DNA from 2 places in the Paenibacillus sp. HWE-109 genome. Region 2 is predicted to be linked to the other one. Evidence: predicted binding sites of a transcription regulator. Region 2 holds the regulator's gene; the other holds the start of a gene.
What was found. The regulator LexA, encoded in region 2, represses DNA repair genes until DNA is damaged. The targets are predictions, from matches to a motif close to CGAACATATGTTCG.

Region 1 (7,481 bases), 3.9 Mb from region 2:
TATCCCGCGCCACATAAGGCTTTTCATGTATTTAATCTGAAACATTACTAATCGCATTTACCATTAATAAATAATTTGCGTTAAATTAATGTTAAATTATTTTGTTAATTTAACAGAACTAATTATTAGAGGGAGAACTGATTTGTTTCTCCCCCTTTGTTTTGCCGTTAACAGTTTCTTTGCACCCATGTTATATCCTTTCTTTCAATAAAAATGATGACTGAAATGGTTAGAGCGCTATAAGGTAAATTTTGTTATAATTTAATTCATTTCGACTCGGAGGATTCCTAAAGATGGCAAGAAGAAAAATTGAAGGAGTATGCCATATATGCGGAAGATATGGAGCTCTTACTTTTGAGCATATCCCTCCCGAAGCAGCCTTTAATAATCATCAAGTACGAAATCCAAAATTCGCAGATTACATGGACAAAGGACCTGATTATTTTCCCACTCATGCACCTATTCAACAAAGAGGTGCGGGAAATTATACGCTATGTGCGCGATGTAATAATTCCACTGGAGCTTGGTATGTTCCAGCCTATGTAGATTTGGCATACCAATCAGGACATTTGCTTGCACGTAGTGAAGGCGAATCATCACTTCAGTTTCCCTTCAGATTGTATCCACTAAGAGTTATAAAACAAGTAATTGCAATGTTCTGCTCAGTAAACAATTCTGATTTCATCAAGAAATATCCTGACTTATTAAAATTCTTATTGAATAAAGAAACGAAATATATAGATCCAAGAATTAATATTTATGCTTACTTGACTGCCTCACATTTTTCAAGGCAAAGTGGAGTTACCGCAGCCCTCTCTGGTACAAACCTAAATTTGTATAGTGAAATAGGCTTTGCACCTATTGGATTCATTATGACGTTAGAATCATTCCCACCTGATAGTAGGCTGTTAGATGTAAGTTATTTTGCAACATATGATTATGATCATTTTGATACTTTTACTTTGACACTTCCAGTTCTGCCAATCAGTTATTATATGCCTGGTGACTTCCGCACTAAAGATGAGATTATGAAAGCATATGAAGAGAATATCAATAGTTAACTAAGCGTCATCTCATGAAGCTATTCCCTATTATATTAAATTTCTTTCGATATTTTTATCTGTGGTAAAATATAGGACAAGAAAGGAGGTTATGGCATGAGTGAAATCGAGACGATTTTTCGTGAAAGATATAATGATTATTACGTTGTAGTTCAAAAATTCAATGATGGTAAATTTGGCGTTTTAGTTTTTCCTCATAACTCAAACACCGGGCAATTAGTTGAATCTGTCATAACTGAACATCACGCATTAAAGGGAGCCGAGAAAGTTCATATTTTCTATGATATTGCAATAAGCAAAGGATATCGTTTAGATAATGGATATTTCAGAAATGCAAACGGCCATAATGTTCATGGTTCATTTGCAATGGATCTAGACGCTGATCCAGTTAGATTCACGAATTTGTTTAGTTAAGAAGGGGATGTGTAACTATGAGTACTAGCTTTACGGATGCTGATACGACAATACAATTTTTTGAAGATCACATTTCTATACTTCGCAATCAGCAAACTTATCTCAAATTAAACTATAAAGATGTAATTATTGCGCCAGGTCCAATTCCAGAATCAAACGGCAAAAGAGCCTTGACCATTTTCGAAATAAAAACCAATGACGTTATTTTTAGATTCGCTTCAATGAAATCCGATTTCGAACCTTTTATAGAAAGCCTAATGAATCACATTTACAGATTCCCCTCTAACCATTAGCCCTCGCTAGTGGTTTTTTCCAACAAAAAAGCCGCTTATTTGAGCAGCTGCTTGTAATCTTGAACAGTCCAATCATGACGCGGATTCTTTTCTCTCCCCGGCTTTTCACAATAGTGAGTAACTACAGCGTCATATGGAAGATTTATTGCACTTACCTCGCTTGCTACAATCCTCCTGGCATCTTTAAGACCACTCTTTTTGTTTCCACGAACATGCTTATCTAGTTTTCTTTCAAATCCATCCCTCACAATAAAAACATCGTAATCTCCGGTTTCTCTGCATCCGCGAGTAATAAAATAAAAACTCATCTCCATACCAGCCTCCTTGAGTGTTGTTATCTTATTATAACTCCACTGTAAGGCTGATTCGAAAAGGTTTCACTAATTATTTTCTCACGGATTCAAAAACCTCTCTAGCCGTATAATTTCTTTCTGCTGATACTGCCTAGATCAATCAGTTCTTCCATCGCCATGAGCTTCCAATCAACCTCTGCGCAAAAAGATCATTTCACCATTTAAATGCGGTTTGTGGGCAATAAAAAAAGCACCACATTGGGTGCTTAAAGCTAGTTTTTGCTTGACATATAATGTTGATACTTCGGCATGCTGCCGTATAAAGTTTCAAACACTTCTTCCCAACTTCCACTTTCATAAAAAGCTTGTGCTACACTCTCAACAAAATGGTAATTATGTTCAAGCTGCGGAACTATATTGTACATTTTTGTCTCAAGTCCATGATGGGTTACTTTTTCTTTACTCTCAATCAAATTTCTGTACTCATCAAACAAATCAGCAATTTTACCACTTTGTTCTCGAGTGATTTTGTACTCGAAATAAATACGACTAGTACGGCTATCTTCAAATAACAATTCTTGTCTATATTCTATAAAATTCAATCTTTCCTCTAGTTCTTGATTATCCAAATTTCTCACCTCCCACCTACATTTTCCAACATAGATGGCAGCTTGTCTAATCAAATTTTCATAAAGAATGGATTAGAACAAGTGCATCCTGGTCGATACTGTAATAGTTGGAGAGGAGTTGATTGCGACTTTGAAAATTGAAGATCTTCCTGAGGTTTTAGAAGTAGCCGATATTAAAACGTTCCTTGGTATTAGTAAAACAGCAGCTTACGAGTTAGTGAACTCAAAAGCGTTTCATGTAGTCAAAATAGGTCGCACTTATAAAATACCAAAGAAGGCATTCGCGGAATGGTTCGAGGGGAAAAGGGACTGAGAGGAAGGAAAACTATCTATGGTTTCAAAGTCCAGGAAAAGGAAAGACATTTTCGATTTCAAGATACCTTTAACAGTTGTTCTTGAAGATTACATTGACGAACAAGGCAGAAGGGTAGTTAAAACAAGAAAAGGAAAGTTTGTCTTTACGTTTATAGGAGAACCATCACCTACTGCTATAAAAAATTTTATGGACTCAATGCACGCACATTATCGCGATTTTGTAATTAAAGAATTTGGTGCATTCCCCTCAAATGAAAATGTTAATCAGTTAATGTTTGAAGCGTTCTTTCATGCCTTTTGGAAGTAACAAAAAGAAGCAGCACGGAAAACTAAAGAATTACTGGATTACATCGAAAAGAACGATATAAAGATTTTTTAACATGAAAACAGAGCCCCTTGTGAGAGGCTCTCTTTACTTTATATTGCTGTTTTGTATTCATTCCCTGTAATCCGTATCTTCCAACAAGGAGAGTAAGTCTGTGACGCCGGATCATATTTCATATTGACTACCATCCTTACTGGGATGGCCCCGCCGCTTGCCTCTACAGGAGAAATAAAATGAATTACTTTCAGTGTGTTTTCGACTAAGTAAATGGACACTTCTCCATCCGAGTCGTAGCGTGCCATTTCTGCTACACCGCATCGTGTCTTTACGGATGAAAAGATAGCGCGATTTTCTTCCCGGACTGTATTCTCCAAAAAGTCATGAAATCCATCGTAATCATTCAAGCTGCTATTGGGTTTGATGAAATACTCATAAACCGTATAAACTGACGCCTGACACGAGTCCGCGAGCATATCAGAGAACTCTTCAACCGTTCCGTTGTAGAGAGTGGAGATGAAATCTTGCGCAACTTGTTTATGCTGAGCAGTTGCTTTGACTTTTATCGTATTTGGATCCAAGTTATCACCCACCCTCTGTTTATGTCGTTGTAATCATGCCGCCACCAATACGGCCACTTTCTTTATTTAGGTAAGGCGCAATTACACGGGCAATACTCACGCCGTCAATCGTCAAATTAAGATCGCCAGAGTTTTTGTTGTTATTGCTTCCGTTATTGAATTGCATAGCAGCCATAACAGCGGTGCCCAACGCGCCCGCCAACTTATCCACGAATGAAGTATTTTCAAGAGGTACAATCATTTCCTTGCCCGCCTCGCCCGCTACATAGTTCCCCATGTTCGTTGCTCCATCGACGATCCCACCTCGGGCAAGCATCTCTCTAAACAAAATGAAGTGAAGATGCGATATCGCAAAACGTATCATGATAAGAATTTTGATTTTGTGGATATTGCTAAAAAACACGGATATCCGATTTATATCAAGAAGATTGAGAACCGCATGAGACGACTATTAAAGCTTGCAGGTCTAAATGAAGCACTGACCCCCCCATTCCCTCAGGCATACCCATGTATCTCTTCTGGCTGAGGCAGGTGTTCCTTTACGGGATATCATGGACCGCATGGGCCATAAGGGTGATGACACCACAAAGAATTTTTACCTGCATATCTCCAAAACAAAGAAAAAAGATGCCTCCCATAAGTTCGGTGAACTCATGAGAGGCATCTAATTTTTTTGACTTATGTTACCCAAATGTTACCCTTTTAATTCTTAGAACTTTAAAAACTAGCTGTAATAAGGGTTTGTAACCCTTATTACATCATGCCGCCCATGTTGTACCCATGTAAAATGGTGTAAAATAGTGTTATTTACGACCCATAAACCCTTATAAATCAAGGTATTGTGTTAAATGGTGTAAAATAGATGAAAATACTGATGAGGTCAATTATGAGGTCAATGAGGTCAAACTCACTCATTTTTATTATTACCATGTCCTCCACACCTTATGCTACTAATCAAAATTAACAAACAAACTCCGATCGATCGGCTTATCTTCCACCACGACATCAGCCTGCCGCTTAAACAACCGCTTATCCAACTTGCCCACATACTGGCCGAGTAACGTTTCTATTTGAGATTTTGCCCAGCCTTTCCAGATCATAAAGCTTTCTTCTTTTCTTCGTGCGAATATCTTGTAATCGAGCGACGATCCTATTTTCCAGTCCTCTACTACTTTTATGTCGGCGGCCTTCAACTTTTGCTTAACTTCCACGTGGTCCAACGTAATCATGTCAAGAAGCTGCTGAAACTGGCTCGAGTGCAGATGCTTGAGCGGAGTTATGTCGGGGTAGCTCATCCAGCGGTCAATCATACCAAGGATCATAGGTAGCAGGATGTAAGTATTGATGTCGTTGAGTTCTTCATCTGTTGTCATAAGAACACCTCATTTGCGAATGTATGTTCTTATTATATGCAAAAGTGAGGTGGATATACAACAAAAAAAGCCTTGCAGGGATGCTTTCCCGACAAGGCCTCTTCGACGTGTGCTTCACGATTTAGGTATATATTACCATTTACTGGGTTGTTTGTCTATAATAATCCTTTATCTTTCATGATCCCATACACCTCATCAAGCCAATGTTGCGCCCATGCTCCGTCTCCGTCATCTTGTTTCGACTTATCGTACATATAAGCTGCTTGATTAGCTACGGAAAAACCGCGTTCACGCTTAGCAGCAACAGTGTTGTCTCGCTGAATCTTCATCTGGATGTTCTTGATATCCGATCGTACCTTTATGTGATCATAGCCCGGGCAGTCGGTAGCATTCAACTCTTTGTGAGCTTTGATTTCCTTGTACTTCGGCAACACATCAATAACCATCAGGATGGCCGCATACAGAGCGTTGCGGTCTGCATCTGTCAATACATCGTAGTTGAAGTAATCACCTGATACGACAATGTGAACGGTATAACCATTGTTGCTCGCCACCCCATATGTGCGGTCTTGGAGATCATTCAACTGATATATGCGACCGTTCCGTATAAAGATATGGTAAGGTATTCCTCCCTCTCCTGTGACATCGTAGGCCTTATTATTGATGTGATCGGTTGCGATCTTAGTCATAAGCTGGATGTCTGAATAATTTATGGTGTTTTTCTTTGGGTAGGCGTCATGATGCAGGACGATTGTAGTCAGTTCCTCGAGTGCTCGAACCCCTGCCAGCTGCGCCCATGTGTTCTTTGGGTTTTTAGGTAGCGAATCCGTGATGTCCTGGTAAACAACATTTCCTAGGTTACTTGTTATTGCTGATGTAATTTGTAGATTCCGTAGTGACATTTACGGCAGCTCCCTCCTGCTTCGTCTGGATGATATCTTTTATTCCTTTGCCAGTTATAAATGCTGCAGCTGTACCGGCTATGAACCACACACTTTCGTCATCAAGCTGGATCCCAATGTAATCAGAGAAGCCAATCATCAAGCAGGCAAACAGCAACGTAAACAGCTTAGTACTATTTAGATTAGGAATCTCACCGCGGCGTAATTTAGCGATATCCGTAAACACGGACACGCCAACGAAATTAATGGATAAGGCCACGGATGCGATGAGCTTGTCCGGGCTTAGGTGCCAACCGAATTTATTGTTTAAGGCGATGGCTAAAATTGATATTAGGCTCGTTAGAAAGCTAGGCATTACCCATTTCAAGCTGATTCCCCCTTTTTATACTTACTCGGCGGCTGCCCGCCTAAAACGATGTTAACCGCATTTTTTAACTCATCGCTGCCATGCTGCATGATGTCGTTATAATGAAACTTAACGAAACCTTTCGTGTTATCAAGCAGCTCCCACCACTTAGTCGGCTGATCGGCTGTATGCTCTGATTCGTCCATTTCAATCAAACTTCATCAGCTCCTTAATAGAAAGGCCACCCGTTATCGAGTGGCTTAGTGTAATCCTAATTCTTTTTTCACTTTGTCACGGTACTTCTCTTTTGCTGAAGAGTAGATATCCTTTAACTTCTCAGCTTTCTTGGCATCGGACAATGACGGCGACAAAGCAGATACTTTCTTGATGATCTCGTTCCCAACTTCTTCTTGCAAGCGAGCATACCGTTCGGCAGGGATGGCAATACTTTGCGACACGCCTTTCCTGTCTTTTCCTGAAACTTTCTTATCTGGAGCACTAGGAGCAAGTGTTTTGTCTCCAGTACGATCTATTAGGTCAGTGATGATAGCAGCTGCATCAGTGTAAGGAGCCACTTCAGATTTGTATGGATTCAGATATTGACCAACGGCTCCAGGTGCGTTCATTTTGTTTTGGCCTAGTGTTGTTTTATTAGCTGGCAAGGACTGAGACAACCCGAATCCAGGAGTTCGAGATTTAAAGTAAGCTTTCACATCGGGAAACAATCCATCGTTAAATGGCGTCTTGCGCTGAATGGGATCTTGCCTGCGCGCTTCTTGAGCCAGCATACTTGGGCTAAAGCTTTTAAAGAATGACTCAGCAATACGACTCGGTGCGCCCAAAGCTTTCTCACCGACCGTACCTCCGTAGCTAGGCTGAAACACATCTTGAACACCTTTAAGCGTAGACATTCCATATAGAGATCCAAAAGCATCTGCTCCAGCTTGGGATG
Region 2 (7,481 bases):
ACGCGCGTTGAAGTGCGCAACCCGGATCCTGCTGCGAATCCTTACTTAGCGCTCGCTGTTATGCTGGCTGCTGGTTTGGACGGCATTAAGAACAAAATGCAGCTGCCTCCTCCAACTGACCGCAATATCTACGTGATGTCGGAAGAAGAGAGAGAAAGCCAAGGCATCCCTAGCTTGCCGCTCAACCTGAAACAAGCGTTGGACGAGCTGCTTCGTGATGATGTGATTTGTGACACACTTGGCGAGCATGCTTTGGCTCACTTCTATGAGCTCAAAGAAATCGAGTGGGATATGTATAGAACGCAAGTTCACCAATGGGAAAGAGATCAGTATCTTTCCCTTTACTAGAATTGAAACCCTTGACGCCGTTGGCGTTGAGGGTTTTTTTGTTAACGTTCACCGGAAACTTCTTTGCTATGCGATTTTCGGTTTGGGTCTCAAAGGGAATCTAATGAACTGCATGAAGCTTATCGACGAGAAATTGGCTACTTTTGCGATTTAATGAACTGAATTGGTGTTATCGAGCAGATTTTAGGCGGAAAGGTGATCGTTTGCTTGGAATAGCGCGTCTGGAATTCATTAGATTTTCAGAATGACCAATTTTAATCGAATAAAAGGCATTGAGTTCGTAAGGAGGCTGATAGGAAAGCCCTCAAGAAAGAATGAGGGCTGTAAATAGGTTGGATAGGTGGACTCAAAGTAGAAATGTAAGTCAGGTCCTGCTGAAGAATACGTTGATCGGTAATCAGGTTTCCGAATGCATCAATGCCGAATATAGACATAACTGTACTCGTTGAGTTTAAAACATTAATTTGAACTTCATAGGCAACGTTGCCAGCAATAACAAACTCACGAACATCAAAAGAATTAGCGAGCACGATATAAGAGGATACATAGTCCGTATGAAATACCGTTGAATCCACAGAAGCAAAGATTTGTACCGTTATTATCGCGGTGTTATGGGTATCGATATTTCTTGTGTTTACTACAATGTTAGCGGCTCCTGTATTCGTATTCGTAATTACACCAGTTGTAAAAGGCATGTCCAACTTACCTCCCTTCCTTAGTTTCTATTAACATATTCTTCTGAAAAATAAGTGTGAGGGTATTGGTTTAGTAGATATATATTATTGGATAGGATGATGAGAGCACTATTTTATTTTCGGAACGAAATGATGTACGATAGGAGAATCCCGTCAGAATTAGGAGTTTCCTAATTGGATGGGCTTTTTCACACGAAGGAGAGAAATATAGGAATGGACGATTTCACGAGAAATTTGGAAAAATATGCGGAGCTTGTCGTTAAGATTGGTGTGAACTTGAATAAAGGGCAGGATTTGTTAGTCGAATCTCCGCTGGAATCTTTAGAATTAACAAGACTTATTGTGAAAAAAGCCTATGAAGCTGGAGCAAATTACGTGCACGTTCATTGGCAGGATGATGTGATTACACGCAGTAAATTTGAACATGCGCATGATGAGGCATTGGATTATTATCCAACTTGGTACACGGAAATGCTGGAGCGATTTGTCGAAAATGGCGGGGCCTTGCTGAATATTAAGGTGCCAGATCCAGATCTGTACGCAGGTATTGAGGCTAGTCTAATCTCCAGGGCTTCCAAAGCTGCGGCTACCGCTCGTACGAAGTATCAACAATATGTCCGAACGAGTACGTTTAGTTGGTGCCTTATTAAAGCGCCGACAGTTGCCTGGGCATCCAAGGTGTACGCGGATCTGCCAGAAGATCAGCGGGTAGAGGCGATGTGGGATGCTATTTTTCAAATGAACCGGGTGTATGAAGAGGATCCCGTAGCTGCTTGGCGCGTTCACATTGAACAGTTGAAACGTGTTCGGAAACTGCTGAATGAGAAACAATACAAAACCCTGCGTTATCGCGCGGCGGGCACCGATTTGGAGGTGGATTTGCCTGCGCATCATATTTGGTTAGGCGGCGATAAAGCGAACGCTAGTGGCATCCGTTTTGTGGCTAATATGCCAACGGAAGAAGTCTTTACGATGCCGGATAGAACGGGTGTTCGCGGTACCGTATCAAGTACAAAACCCTTGAATGTCAATGGGGCTTTGGTGGATCGCTTTTCGTTCCGCTTTGAAGAGGGGAAGGTCGTTGATTATCAAGCGGAAGTAGGTTATGAACATTTGGCCCGGTTGCTCGAAATGGACGAAGGCGCCCGCTATTTGGGTGAAGTTGCCCTTGTGCCTTACGGTTCACCAATTTCTAACATGAATCGAATTTTTTATAATACAGGTATTGATGAGAATGCTTCCTGTCATCTTGCTCTGGGGAGTTGTTACCCAATTAATATCCAAGGTGGCGCTTCTTTGTCGACAGATGAATTAAAAGCACGAGGCGGCAATACGAGCTTGATTCATGTTGATTTCATGATTGGGACATCGGATCTGGAGATTGATGGTTATTTGGAAGATGGCACGGTTGAGGCTATTTTTCGTGGCGGGAACTGGGCACTTGTATTTTAGTTGGTTGAATAGGCTGTGAAACGAAGAAACCGAGGGAGACAATCTCCGCTCGGTTTCTTTGTTATTCTAAGATGGTTGACTACATATCCCGGAACAAGCCGATGACACGTCCTAAAATCGTCACATGCTTGAGGAGAATCGGCTGTAAGGCGGAATTCTCAGGTTGTAGGCGAATATGATCGCGCTCTTTGTAGAAACGCTTCACTGTGGCTTCATCGTCTTCTGTCATGGCAACTACGATGTCCCCGTTGTTCGCCGTTTGTTGCTGTTTCACAATGACATAATCGCCATTATGAATGCCAGCTTCAATCATACTGTCTCCCATTACGCTAAGCATAAATACGTTATTATCTTTGACCATGCTCACGGGAAGCGGGAAGTAGTCTTCGATATTCTCGGTTGCTGTAATAGGAACACCGGCGGTTACTTTACCAACTAAGGGAACACGCGCGACTGAAATGGCAAAGTGAGTTTCTGCGCCATCGAGGCCCAGAATTTCGATAGCACGAGGTTTGGTAGGATCTCGACGAATTAAACCTTTCTTCTCAAGACGCTCCAAATGGCCATGTACGGTAGAACTGGATGCTAGTCCAACAGCTTCGCCGATTTCTCTGACGGAAGGTGGATACCCCTTATCTTTCACTTCGTTCTTAATGAAATCCAATATAGCTTGTTGACGCTGCGAAATCTTGCTCAATAGTTATCACTCCAATACTGGGAATCATTACCCAAAGTATAACATAGAACCCGAGTTCGTACAAACATAAGTTCGAGAAAATGGGTTGACTCAAACATTTGTTCGTGTTATTCTAATACAAGAACAAATGTTTGGGAGATGATTACTCATGTATATGGCTTATACCAACACAACCAACTCACGTACACTTCATAGATCCGCTAACACATCCAAAGGGATGACTTTCACTTCTGGCTATACTAAAGCTATTGTTCGCTTTGTTCTGTTAGCAATTATTCTTGGAACCGTGTTCTCATTTGGTGCAATTGTGCAGGCCTATGCGGGGGATCCGGCAGCAACGACAACGAGTACATCACTAGCCAAGCAAGCTGTCATCAGAGAAGTCTCCTCAATAGTAGTACCAGAGAAAATAGTTATTCAACGTGGAGACACGATTTGGCAGATTGCTTCCTTACATAAAAAGAATAGGGAGAACATTCGTTCTTATATCGATAAAATCAAAGCAATCAATCATTTGACCACCAGTTCATTGCAAGAAGGGCAGGTACTGATCCTGCCTGGTTCTTAAAGCGATTGATTTCATACTCACTAATTAGCTGAGACGAGGACATGTTCCTACGTCTCTTTTCGTTGTTTCCTTGACATTACTGAATTGGGATGGCAAAGTAATATTCATATTGAATTTTTGCTAGGGAGGATCTTTATGAGCGACGAAATGGATAAAAACATCGAACGTATCAACGAGCTTGCACGCAAAGCCAAAACAGTGGGCTTAACAGATGCAGAAATCGATGAGCGAAATGAATTAAGAAGGAAGTACATTGAGGCTTTTCGAGGCAATCTTAAAGTTCAACTTGATTCGATCAAGTTTACGGACGAAGAGTAATTGCTTGTTCATATAGAAACAACATTCAAAAGGGGATATGAATGATGGCGTTGAAAGCTGTACTTTTTGATTTGGATGACACTTTGTTATGGGATGATCGCAGTGTGCAAGAAGCTTTTGATGCGACTTGTGCGGAAGCTGCCAAACATGTGGCTGTGAATCCCGTAGAATTAGAAGCTTCTGTTCGTAAAGAAGCACGCGCTTTATATGAAACATTTGATACGTTTCCATTCACCAAGATGATTGGTATTAATCCTTTTGAGGGGTTATGGGCTAATTTTACGCAAGGTGAGAATGAGAACTTTCGTAAATTGGAGGAACTGGCGCCTGGATACCGGACGGAATCTTGGACAAGGGGTCTTCGTGCACTTGGAATCGAAGATCGTGAGCTGGGTTATAAATTGGGGGAATTGTTTCCTGCGGAACGACGCAGCCGCCCTTTGGTCTATGAAGAGACATTTCAAGTTCTAGATGCATTGAAAGGGAATTATCAATTGCTGCTTTTAACAAACGGCTCTCCGGACTTGCAAAAGGAGAAATTAGCTGGCGTGCCGACTATTGCCGCTTACTTCGATCACATTGTGATATCAGGCGAGTTTGGCGAAGGCAAACCTGCGAAGTCCATTTTTAATCATGCCTTGGGATTGCTCGGCATTCAGGCAGAAGAAGGAATTATGATCGGGGACAAGCTGACTACGGATATTCTAGGCTCAGGCAGCGTTGGAATGCGTAACATTTGGATTAACCATCATGGCCTTCAAAGCGGTGACGAGATAGTTCCGGTACATGAAGTTACACGACTTCAAGATATTTTACCGATTATTGCCAACGCTTGAGAGATAAACAAACATAAGCCCAACGGTTCATTGGACGCTAGGTCCTTTGCCGTTGGGCTTTGTTCATTAATATGAATTACGCTTTGATAAATTCAGGGTCATCGATGTTGTAAGCAACCCAGCCATCTTTCTCGATGAAGAGGCGCACCGCTACGATTTCGCGGTTGTCCATTAAGGTAAAGAAGTGGTTCGTATTCTCAGGAACGGAAATGACGTCACCTGGCTCAAGTTCAACGTCGAAATAACCAACTTCGCTTTCGGATTTAATAATGAAAATGCCTTTGCCGGACACGATGCCCCGAATTTCATCTTCGGTATGTGTATGGACTTGTTCGAATTTCTTCAGGAGCTCCTCGATGTTTGGGGTTGCATCGGATAGTGCGATAACATCCCAAATTTCGTAGCCGCGTCTAGCGGCCAGGTCGCGAATTTCTTCTTCATACGTGCTGATAATCTGATCTTTCTCTTCATCATTCAGGATGAATTTCTCGCGAAGCGCTTCAGGAAGCTTGTTTGGATCCCAGTGTTCGTAGACAACTTGTTGACTATCCAAGAAGGCTTTAACTTCTGCTTCGCCTTCAATTCGTTCATTGGTATTGCGAATTCTTATTTGTGCCATGCTGCATCCCTCTTTCTAAGTAAATATACTATGTATTATAGTGGAAATGAGGAAGGCTGTCGATGGATGAAGAAAAATTTTTCCGATAAATCCTATAGGAAATAAAGATAATTCATAATCTTTTCATAGAAGCCGTATTCTGTTACACTAAATCTTAACATAAATTGTCGTTTTTATTTCGTATACGCTTTAGGATAAGTTGAAAGGGAGTCATGTAATGTCGAAACCGCCGATTCAAGAGCAGCTAAAGAAAAAGATTATGATCCTCGATGGTGCCATGGGTACGATGATTCAGCAAGAGAACTTAACAGCTGAGGATTTCGGAAGCGATGATCTAGATGGATGTAATGAAATTCTTTGTGTTACACGTCCAGATGTTATCCGCAAAATTCATGAAGCTTACTTCGCCGCTGGCGCTGATATGATAGAAACGAACACGTTCGGAACCACAAGTGTCGTACTTGCCGAGTATGATTTGCAGGACCGTCACCGTGAATTAAATCTTGCTGCAGCCAAACTGGCGATTGAAGCAGCTAATAAATACTCAACACCGGAGTGGCCGCGTTATGTTGTTGGCGCTATGGGGCCAACCACCAAAACCTTATCGGTTACTGGCGGTGTAACTTTCGAAGAACTCGAAGACAGCTATTATGAGCAAGCATTAGCACTGGTTGAGGCTGGTGTGGATGCTATTCTATTGGAAACTTCGCAAGATACGCTGAACGTGAAAGCAGGAAGTATTGGCATTCGCAGAGCCTATGAGAAAACAGGTATTGAGCTGCCGATTATGATATCAGGTACGATTGAACCGATGGGAACTACGTTGGCAGGGCAAAATATCGAATCTTTCTATATTTCGCTCGAGCATTTAAAACCGATTTCCATGGGACTTAACTGTGCAACAGGTCCTGAGTTCATGAGGGATCATATTCGTACGTTGTCGGATATAGCGGATACGGCTATCAGTTGTTACCCGAACGCAGGCTTGCCCGATGAGAATGGTCACTATCATGAGTCACCTGAGTCTCTAGCCAAGAAAATGGCTGGCTTTGCCGAACAAGGCTGGTTGAACATCGCAGGTGGTTGTTGCGGTACTACGCCAGATCATATTCGAGCTTTGGCAGAAACGCTTGGTCAATACAAGCCAAGATTGCAGAACGGGACGCATTTACCAGCTGTGTCGGGTATTGAAACTTTATTCATTGAGCCTGAGAACCGGCCAATCATGGTTGGCGAACGGACGAATATTTCGGGCTCGCGGAAATTCAAACGCTTGATTAAAGAAGGCAAGTTCGAAGAAGGTTCGGAGATCGCGCGGAATCAAGTGAAGAACGGCGCTCATGTTATCGATATTAACTTGCAGGATACAGATATCGACGAAGCTTATGCGGTTGAAGAATTTATGCAGCAAGTTGTGAAAAAAGTGAAAGTTCCATTGATGATTGACTCGACGTATGACCATATTATTGAACTTGGCCTCAAATATTCACAGGGGAAAGCGATTATTAACTCGATTAACCTGGAGGACGGGGAAACGAAGTTTGAAGGGATTTTACCGCTGATTAAACGGTACGGTGCCGCGGTTGTCTGTATCCTGATTGACGAGCGAGGGCAGGCTGTTTCGCGTGAAGCGAAGATTGAAGTTGCCACGCGTTCCTATGAGCTTTTGACTGAGAAATATGGCATGAATCCGGAAGATATTATCTTCGATCCTAATATGTTCCCTGTCGGCTCGGGAGATCCGCAATATATTGGCTCTGCGGTGGAAACGATCGAAGGGATCAAGATGATTAAAGAGAAATATCCAAAGGCCAAAACGATTCTTGGCTTAAGCAACATTTCCTTTGGATTGCCGGATGCGGGCCGTGAAGTATTGAACTCGGTTTATTTGTACCATTGTACGAAGGCCGGTCTTGATTATGCGATCGTGAATACGGAGAAACTCGAG

Region 1: LOZ80_RS25890 (YhjD family protein) is a predicted target of LexA. The motif match lies at 5,298-5,311, and genes of this name have one in related genera.

The regions. Positions count from the first base shown of each region.
Region 1 covers NZ_CP091881.1:6,078,411-6,085,891, forward strand. The annotation lists gene LOZ80_RS25840 (hypothetical protein) at 294-1,061, shown strand; gene LOZ80_RS25845 (hypothetical protein) at 1,158-1,475, shown strand; gene LOZ80_RS25850 (hypothetical protein) at 1,493-1,768, shown strand; gene LOZ80_RS25855 (hypothetical protein) at 1,804-2,082, opposite strand; gene LOZ80_RS25860 (DUF1878 domain-containing protein) at 2,334-2,690, opposite strand; gene LOZ80_RS25865 (helix-turn-helix domain-containing protein) at 2,821-3,003, shown strand; gene LOZ80_RS25870 (hypothetical protein) at 3,022-3,312, shown strand; gene LOZ80_RS25875 (hypothetical protein) at 3,423-3,908, opposite strand; gene LOZ80_RS25880 (hypothetical protein) at 3,928-4,185, opposite strand; gene LOZ80_RS25885 (hypothetical protein) at 4,427-4,576, shown strand; gene LOZ80_RS25890 (YhjD family protein) at 4,859-5,281, opposite strand; gene LOZ80_RS25895 (peptidoglycan recognition protein family protein) at 5,437-6,183, opposite strand; gene LOZ80_RS25900 (hypothetical protein) at 6,140-6,550, opposite strand; gene LOZ80_RS25905 (hypothetical protein) at 6,547-6,744, opposite strand; gene LOZ80_RS25910 (hypothetical protein) at 6,790-7,481, opposite strand, start outside.
Region 2 covers NZ_CP091881.1:2,191,901-2,199,381, forward strand. The annotation lists gene glnA (type I glutamate--ammonia ligase) at 1-348, shown strand, start outside; gene LOZ80_RS08715 (hypothetical protein) at 603-1,043, opposite strand; gene LOZ80_RS08720 (aminopeptidase) at 1,257-2,495, shown strand; gene lexA (transcriptional repressor LexA) at 2,575-3,192, opposite strand; gene LOZ80_RS08730 (LysM peptidoglycan-binding domain-containing protein) at 3,341-3,760, shown strand; gene LOZ80_RS08735 (DUF896 domain-containing protein) at 3,896-4,078, shown strand; gene LOZ80_RS08740 (HAD family hydrolase) at 4,123-4,914, shown strand; gene LOZ80_RS08745 (1,2-dihydroxy-3-keto-5-methylthiopentene dioxygenase) at 4,991-5,533, opposite strand; gene metH (methionine synthase) at 5,751-7,481, shown strand, end outside.